DNA from 2 places in the Comamonas sp. 14P8.1.4 genome. Region 1 is predicted to be linked to the other one. Evidence: predicted binding sites of a transcription regulator. Region 1 holds the regulator's gene; the other holds the start of a gene.

What was found. The regulator LexA, encoded in region 1, represses DNA repair genes until DNA is damaged. The targets are predictions, from matches to a motif close to ACTGTATNNNNATACAGT.
Region 2: a site for LexA is predicted at 1,799-1,816, ahead of AC27VO_RS07435 (DNA topoisomerase IV subunit B). Genes of this name have one in related genera too.

What each region holds. Positions count from the first base shown of each region.
Region 1 covers NZ_JBYOKN010000009.1:47,131-50,540, reverse strand. The annotation lists gene adk (adenylate kinase) at 1-307, shown strand, start outside; gene AC27VO_RS13120 (asparaginase) at 418-1,368, opposite strand; gene lexA (transcriptional repressor LexA) at 1,448-2,119, shown strand; gene AC27VO_RS13110 (hypothetical protein) at 2,220-2,486, shown strand; gene AC27VO_RS13105 (hypothetical protein) at 2,577-2,795, shown strand; gene AC27VO_RS13100 (D-2-hydroxyacid dehydrogenase family protein) at 3,027-3,410, shown strand, end outside.
Region 2 covers NZ_JBYOKN010000003.1:93,968-97,377, forward strand. The annotation lists gene AC27VO_RS07435 (DNA topoisomerase IV subunit B) at 1-1,765, opposite strand, end outside; gene AC27VO_RS07440 (MFS transporter) at 1,936-3,177, shown strand; gene AC27VO_RS07445 (hypothetical protein) at 3,188-3,355, shown strand.

The DNA.
Region 1 (3,410 bases):
CGAACGCATGAGCGGCCGCCGCAGCCACCCCGCTTCGGGCCGCACCTACCACGTCAAGTTCAACCCACCCAAGGTGGAAGGCAAGGACGACGTGACCGGTGAAGAGCTGGTGCAGCGCGCTGACGACCAAGAAGAAACCGTCAAGAAGCGCCTGGACGTCTACAGCAACCAGACACGCCCTCTGGTCGACTACTACCAAGCCTGGGCGCAGCAAGAGCCCGCCAAGGCCCCCAAGTACCGCGCTATCAGCGGCATGGGTTCGGTGGACGAAATCACTGCACGTGCTTTCCAGGCTTTGAGCGCATAAACACTGCGGTCATAGCTCACAAAAAAGCTGCCCTCGAGGCAGCTTTTTTTATGAGCATCGGCAGCGCAGCCGCTGCACACACGCCCTACGCCCCCAGCGCACCCAAGCGTTCAGGCGCTCTGAGCCAGCAGCGCCAGTATCAGGCTGATACGCGCCTTGACCGGGCTGAGCGTGCTGACGCTGGCATCCTCCTGGCCATCGGCCTGCACAATCTGCCCCTGCTCACAGCGCGTGGTGCGCCACACCACCACACCTTGCACCACCGCACGGTGCAGCGCCTGCATCAGCGCCTGGTGCACCGATCCATTGCCGGTGCCGGCCACCACCAGCCCCTTCACCCCAGCGGTCACCAGCACATCCACCAGCTCCGACCGGGCAGCGGCCGTGCTGGTCACCAGCTCCACCCAGGGCCACTGCGCCGCATCGGCCTGCCACAGCGCTGCAGGCAAGGCTTCGCTGGCAGGCATACCCGCCAGCGTCTGTGCCCAGCGCACCCGCCCTTCTTCCACCCACGCAGCAGGCCCCTGGGCACCGGAAGAAAATGCGTTCACACGATAAGGATGCACCTTGCGCAGCCATTGCGCGCTGTGCACCTCGCCCGCGGCTACCACCCACACCCCGGCTGCACCTTGCGCCACAGCCATCACCGCATCGCGCAGATTGGCGGGCCCATCGGCCGACAAGGCGGTCGCCGGGCGCATGGCACACGTCAGCACCACCGGCTTGGTCGGCTGCAGCACGCATTGCAAAAACCAGGCGGTTTCTTCCAGCGTGTCTGTGCCGTGCGTCACCACCAGCCCCGCCACCTCGTCCTGTGCCAGCCACTGGCTGCAGGCCAAGGCCAGTTGCTGCCAGGTGGCAATGTCCATGTCCTTGCTGTCCAGCTGGGCCACCTGCTCAGCCTCCAGCGCAAAGTCCCCCTGCAGGCCCATGTGCGCCATGGGCTGTAGCAACTGCGCCACGCTGATCTGGGCGGCTTTGTAACCCACGCTTCCTCCCTGCGCGCTCCCCTGCCCGGCAATCGTGCCCCCGGTTCCCAAGATCACAATTTTTCTTGTCATAGGTACTTGCAGCCCTCACGAAACTGGTTAAAAATACAGGTACTGGATAAACAAACAGTTATCCCTAGCAAGGACAGGCATGGAGCACACCAACCTCACCCCCAGACAGCAGCAGATTCTGGATCTGATCCAGGAGGCCATCTCGCGCACCGGCGCACCGCCCACGCGCGCAGAAATTGCCCGCACCCTGGGCTTCAAATCCGCCAATGCCGCCGAAGAACACCTCAAGGCCCTGGCACGCAAAGGCGTGCTGGAGCTGGTCAGTGGCACTTCGCGCGGCATTCGCTTGGTCAGCGATACCGTGCGCCACATCAACGCAGCGCGCGGCACCCACTTTGACCTGCCAATGGCAGCCATGCAACCCCTTTTGCTGCCCCTGGTGGGCCGCGTGGCGGCTGGCTCTCCCATTTTGGCGCAAGAGCACATTGATCAAAGCTTTGCCGTCGAAACCAGCATGTTCGCCAGCAAGCCCGACTACCTGTTGCGCGTGCGCGGCATGTCCATGCGTGATGCCGGCATTCTGGATGGCGACCTGCTGGCCGTGCAATCCACACGTGAAGCGCGCAACGGCCAAATCGTTGTAGCCCGCCTAGGCGACGAAGTTACGGTCAAACGTCTGCGCAAGACCCCTGCAGGCATTGAACTGCTACCTGAAAACCCGGACTACCCGGTCATTGAAGTCAGCGATAGCGAGAATTTTGCGATTGAAGGCCTGGCCGTTGGCCTGATTCGCAACACCTTCCAGCTCTAAGCCACCCCACCCTCACCCACCTTGCCAATGCAGCCTTTTGTGCTGCAGGGATTGCTGTCGCCTTTTTTTGCTGCAATTTTTCATCCCGGAGGAAAAAGCCATGCGCCTTCTGCACTGCCCCCTGCCTTTGCCACAGATTGAGTCCACTGGCACGGTTCAAGCCAGCAACCAGACACCGTTCATCACACGCGCCCTGCAGCAGCACTGCCATGCAGTCAGCACAGGCAATGTACGCCTGATGCGCCGCCCCAAAGACGTGGACAGCCAGCGCTTTGCCCTGTCCGGCAAGTTGGCCGATGTGTGCGCTGCACTGGATGAGCTAGCAGCCCAGGAAACCCGCAATGCCCGTCGCGTGGCCATGCACTGACCGCCTGAGCGCACCACGCACCCGACTCAGCCTTTGGCTGACAAGAAATAGCGTCAACACAGCGGAATCACCTCCGCCATTTGCGGCACGATGCAAACAACAGAGCCCACCCACACCATCAGCGACACCACACCGGCAGGAGGATTTATGAGCGCAACGCCCAACTCCACATCACGCCAACCCACCTTGCCCAGCAGCGGCGGCCTGCTAGGACGCGGCTTTACCTATCGCACCGCAGAAAAAACCGATGTCCGCCTGACCTGGGAGCGCGCTAAAGCCACCTTGCCCCAGCTACCCAAGCCGGCTTGACCTTCAAAATGAGAGCTGTCCACGTAGCTCCCACAAGGCTTAGGGCGCCAAAAAATCCCCAATGTGGTGCATATCCATGCTGCACGGTTGCAACTGTCGCAGTTGCACACAACGATATGTGTAGAACCACATCCCATTCGCTTGCACGTATAGGACAATAGCTGCCAGGCTGCAGCACACACCCAGCATCTGGCACCTTTTTCTTGGCTGCAGCCAGCACGCTTAATGCCCATGAACATTGTCATCCTGGACGACTACCAAGACGCCGTCCGCAAACTGCAATGCGCCACGCAGCTGGACGGCTTCAATGCCAAAGTTTTTACCAACACCGTCAAAGGTGTGGGCCAGCTGGCTGTTCGCCTGCGGGATGCAGAAATCATTGTGCTGATCCGAGAACGTACCCCCATCCCGCGCCAGCTGATTGAAAAGCTTCCCAAGCTGCGCCTGATTGCACAAGTCGGCCGGGTTGGGCCACACATTGATGTGCAGGCCTGCACCGACCACGGAGTTGCGGTGGCAGAAGGTATCGGCTCACCCGTGGCTCCTGCAGAGCTGACCTGGGCACTCATCATGGCGGCCATGCGCCGTCTGCCACAGTACATTGCCAACCTCAAG
Region 2 (3,410 bases), on a different contig from region 1:
TCTGGCACTTCTCACGCGGCACGCCTTCCTTGGCGGCTTTGTCGAGGATGGCGTTGAGTTCACCCTCATCCAGCGCATACACCTTCACAGCAGGCTTTTTGGCGCGTGCTGGCACGTCCACGCGGAACAGCGGCGGCAGCGCAATGTGCACATGGCCGGCTTCAATCAGCTTGGGGAAGTGCTTGAAGAACAGCGTGAGCAGCAGCACCTGGATGTGCGAGCCGTCCACGTCCGCATCGCTCAAGATGCAAATCTTGCCGTAGCGCAGGCCGGACAGGTCGGGCTCGTCATGGGGGCCGTGGGGGTCGACGCCAATGGCCACGGAAATGTCGTGCACTTCGTTGTTGGCAAACAGGCGATCGCGATCGACCTCCCAGGTGTTGAGCACCTTGCCGCGCAGGGGCAGCACGGCTTGGGTGGCCTTGTCACGCCCCATCTTGGCCGAGCCACCGGCGGAGTCACCCTCCACCAGAAACACTTCGTTGTCGGCAATGTCACGGCTTTCGCAGTCGGTGAGCTTGCCGGGCAACACGGCCACGCCGCTGCCCTTGCGCTTTTCCACCTTCTGGCCGGCCTTTTGGCGCACTTGCGCGGCCTTGATGGCCAGTTCGGCCAGCTTCTTGCCGTGCTCGACATTGGCGTTGAGCCACAGCTCCATGGCGGGTTTGACAAAGCCAGAGACCAGACGTACGGCGTCGCGGCTGTTGAGCTTTTCCTTGACCTGGCCCTGGAACTGCGGATCGAGCACCTTGGCCGACAGCACAAAGCTGGCGCGTGCGAACACGTCATCCGGCATGAGCTTGACGCCCTTGGGGCACAGCGCATGCAGCTCGATAAAACCCTTGACGGCCTGGAACAGGCCGTCGCGCAGGCCGCTTTCATGCGTGCCGCCTGCGGTGGTGGGAATCAGGTTGACGTAGCTCTCGCGCATGGGCGCGCCGAGTTCGGTGAACGCCAGGCACCATGCGGCACCTTCGCCTTCGCTGAAGGTGTCATTGTGCTTGTCGGCATAACCTTCGCCTTCGAGCAAAGGAATGACCGGGTCAGCGTGGAGCGTTTGCGACAGATAGTCTTTGAGGCCGCCCTTGTACTGCCACTGCTGAACGTCTTTGTTCTTTTCGTTGGTGAGCGTGACGCTGACACCGGGCATGAGCACGGCTTTGGAGCGCAACAGGTGCACCAGCTCATGCATGGGCAGGTTGGCGCTATCAAAATATTTAGCGTCGGGCCATACGCGCACGGTGGTGCCTTGCTTGCGGTCACCGCTGGCCATGGTGCGGGTGGTCAGGGGCTCGACCACATCGCCGCCCGAAAACGCCAGGGTGGCGACCTTGCCGTCGCGGTGCACCGCCACTTCCAGGCGGGTGGACAAGGCATTCGTCACCGACACACCCACGCCGTGCAGGCCGCCGGAGAAGCTGTAAGCCCCGCCGTTGCCCTTGTCGAACTTGCCGCCCGCATGCAGACGGGTGAAGACCAGTTCCACCACGGGGGCCTTTTCTTCGGGGTGCAGACCAAAGGGAATGCCACGGCCATCGTCTTCCACACTGACAGAGCCGTCGGTGTGCAAGGTGACCTTGATTTTCTTGCCGTATCCGGCGAGGGCTTCGTCCGCCGCGTTGTCGATCACCTCTTGCAGGATGTGCAAGGGGTTGTCGGTACGGGTGTACATGCCAGGACGCTGCTTGACGGGCTCCAGGCCCTTGAGCACGCGGATTGAGCCTTCCGAATAGGCGGATGCAGAAGTAGAGGGTTTAGCTGCCATGGGGGCGGATTGTAGTTCCGGCCACAGCTCAGTGCTGGATAAATTCACAGTAACCAATCGCGGACTCCGGCTAGCGCAAAACATCCATCGTGCCATCCGATGGCGGGTTTGCGCAATGCGTATCCCGCATGTTGCAGCTTTTCGCGAAGCATTTCGCTACATTGCTGCCCATGCAAAACCAATTACAACCATCGTCCCCTGCCCGTTTGCCCATGCTGCAAGTGCTGCTGTGCGGCGGCCTGATCGTCACCCTGGCCATGGGCATTCGCCACGGCTTTGGTCTGTGGCTGCAACCCATTACGCAGGACATGGGCTGGACGCGCGAGAGTTTTTCACTGGCGATTGCCATTCAAAACCTCTCGTGGGGTGTTTTTGGTATTTTTGTGGGCATGCTGGCCGACCGCATTGGCGCCTTCAAGGTGCTGATTGGCGGGGCTGTTCTGTATGCCCTGGGGCTGGCCGGTATGGCACTGGCCCCGACCACCTTGCTGTTTGCCGTGTTCGCCGGTCTGGTGATTGGCGCCGCCCAAGCGGGCACCACCTATGCCGTGGTCTACGGTGTGCTGGGGCGGCAGATTCCTGCCGACAAGCGCAGCTGGGCCATGGGCGTGACGGCGGCGGCAGGCTCCTTCGGGCAGTTTTTCATGGTGCCGGTGGAAGGTGGTCTGATCAGCGCCTTTGGCTGGAGCAACGCGCTGCTGATTCTGGCTGTGATGGCGCTGATCATCTGCGTGCTGGCTTTTGGCCTGCGTGAGCCGGGCTTTGCCAGCGGTGCAGCGCCCCAGCGCGAGCAGACGATTGCTCAGGCACTCAAAGAAGCCTGGACCACGCCCAGCTTTGTCTGGCTGACGGCGGGCTACTTTGTCTGCGGCTTTCAGGTGATGTTCATCGGAGTGCACATGCCCAGCTACCTCAAGGACTTTGGCATGGCCCCGCACGTGGCCAGCATCGGGCTGGCGCTGGTGGGGCTGTTCAACATCTTTGGTACCTACCTGGCGGGCAACCTCGGCCAGAAATACCCACTGAACAAGCGCCATGTGCTGGCGGGCATTTACGGCATGCGCTCGGTGGTGACGGTGCTGTTCCTGCTGGCGCCGCTGTCGCCCTGGTCGGTGTACATGTTTACCGCAGCCATGGGCTTTCTGTGGCTGTCCACCGTGCCACTGACGAATGCGACGATCGCCCAGATTTTTGGTGTGCAGCACCTGTCCATGCTGGGTGGCTTTGTGTTTTTCAGCCACCAGATTGGCAGCTTCATGGGCGTGTGGCTGGGCGGCTATCTGTACGACCTGAACGGCAACTACGACATGGTCTGGTACCTGTCCATCGCCCTGGGTGTGTTTGCCGCCCTGGTGAACCTGCCGGTGAACGAATCCCCCTTACAGCGCAAGCAGCCCGTGGCTGCGACGTAAGATCAGCGCCATGACCCCACACCCAGATGCCCCCATGGCCACGCCACACCCCCTGCCCACATGGCAGCGGGTGCTGATCTGGGCCGTGGTTCTGGCCGTGCTGCTGGCGGTGTTTGCCCTGTACACACGCCCGGAATTCATGCGCACACTGGCAGACCAGATTTGGGCCTGCTTCTAGCGCGGCACTAGCTAGGGAGGTCCATAACGCACACCTTTTAGCTTCATGCTCAAGG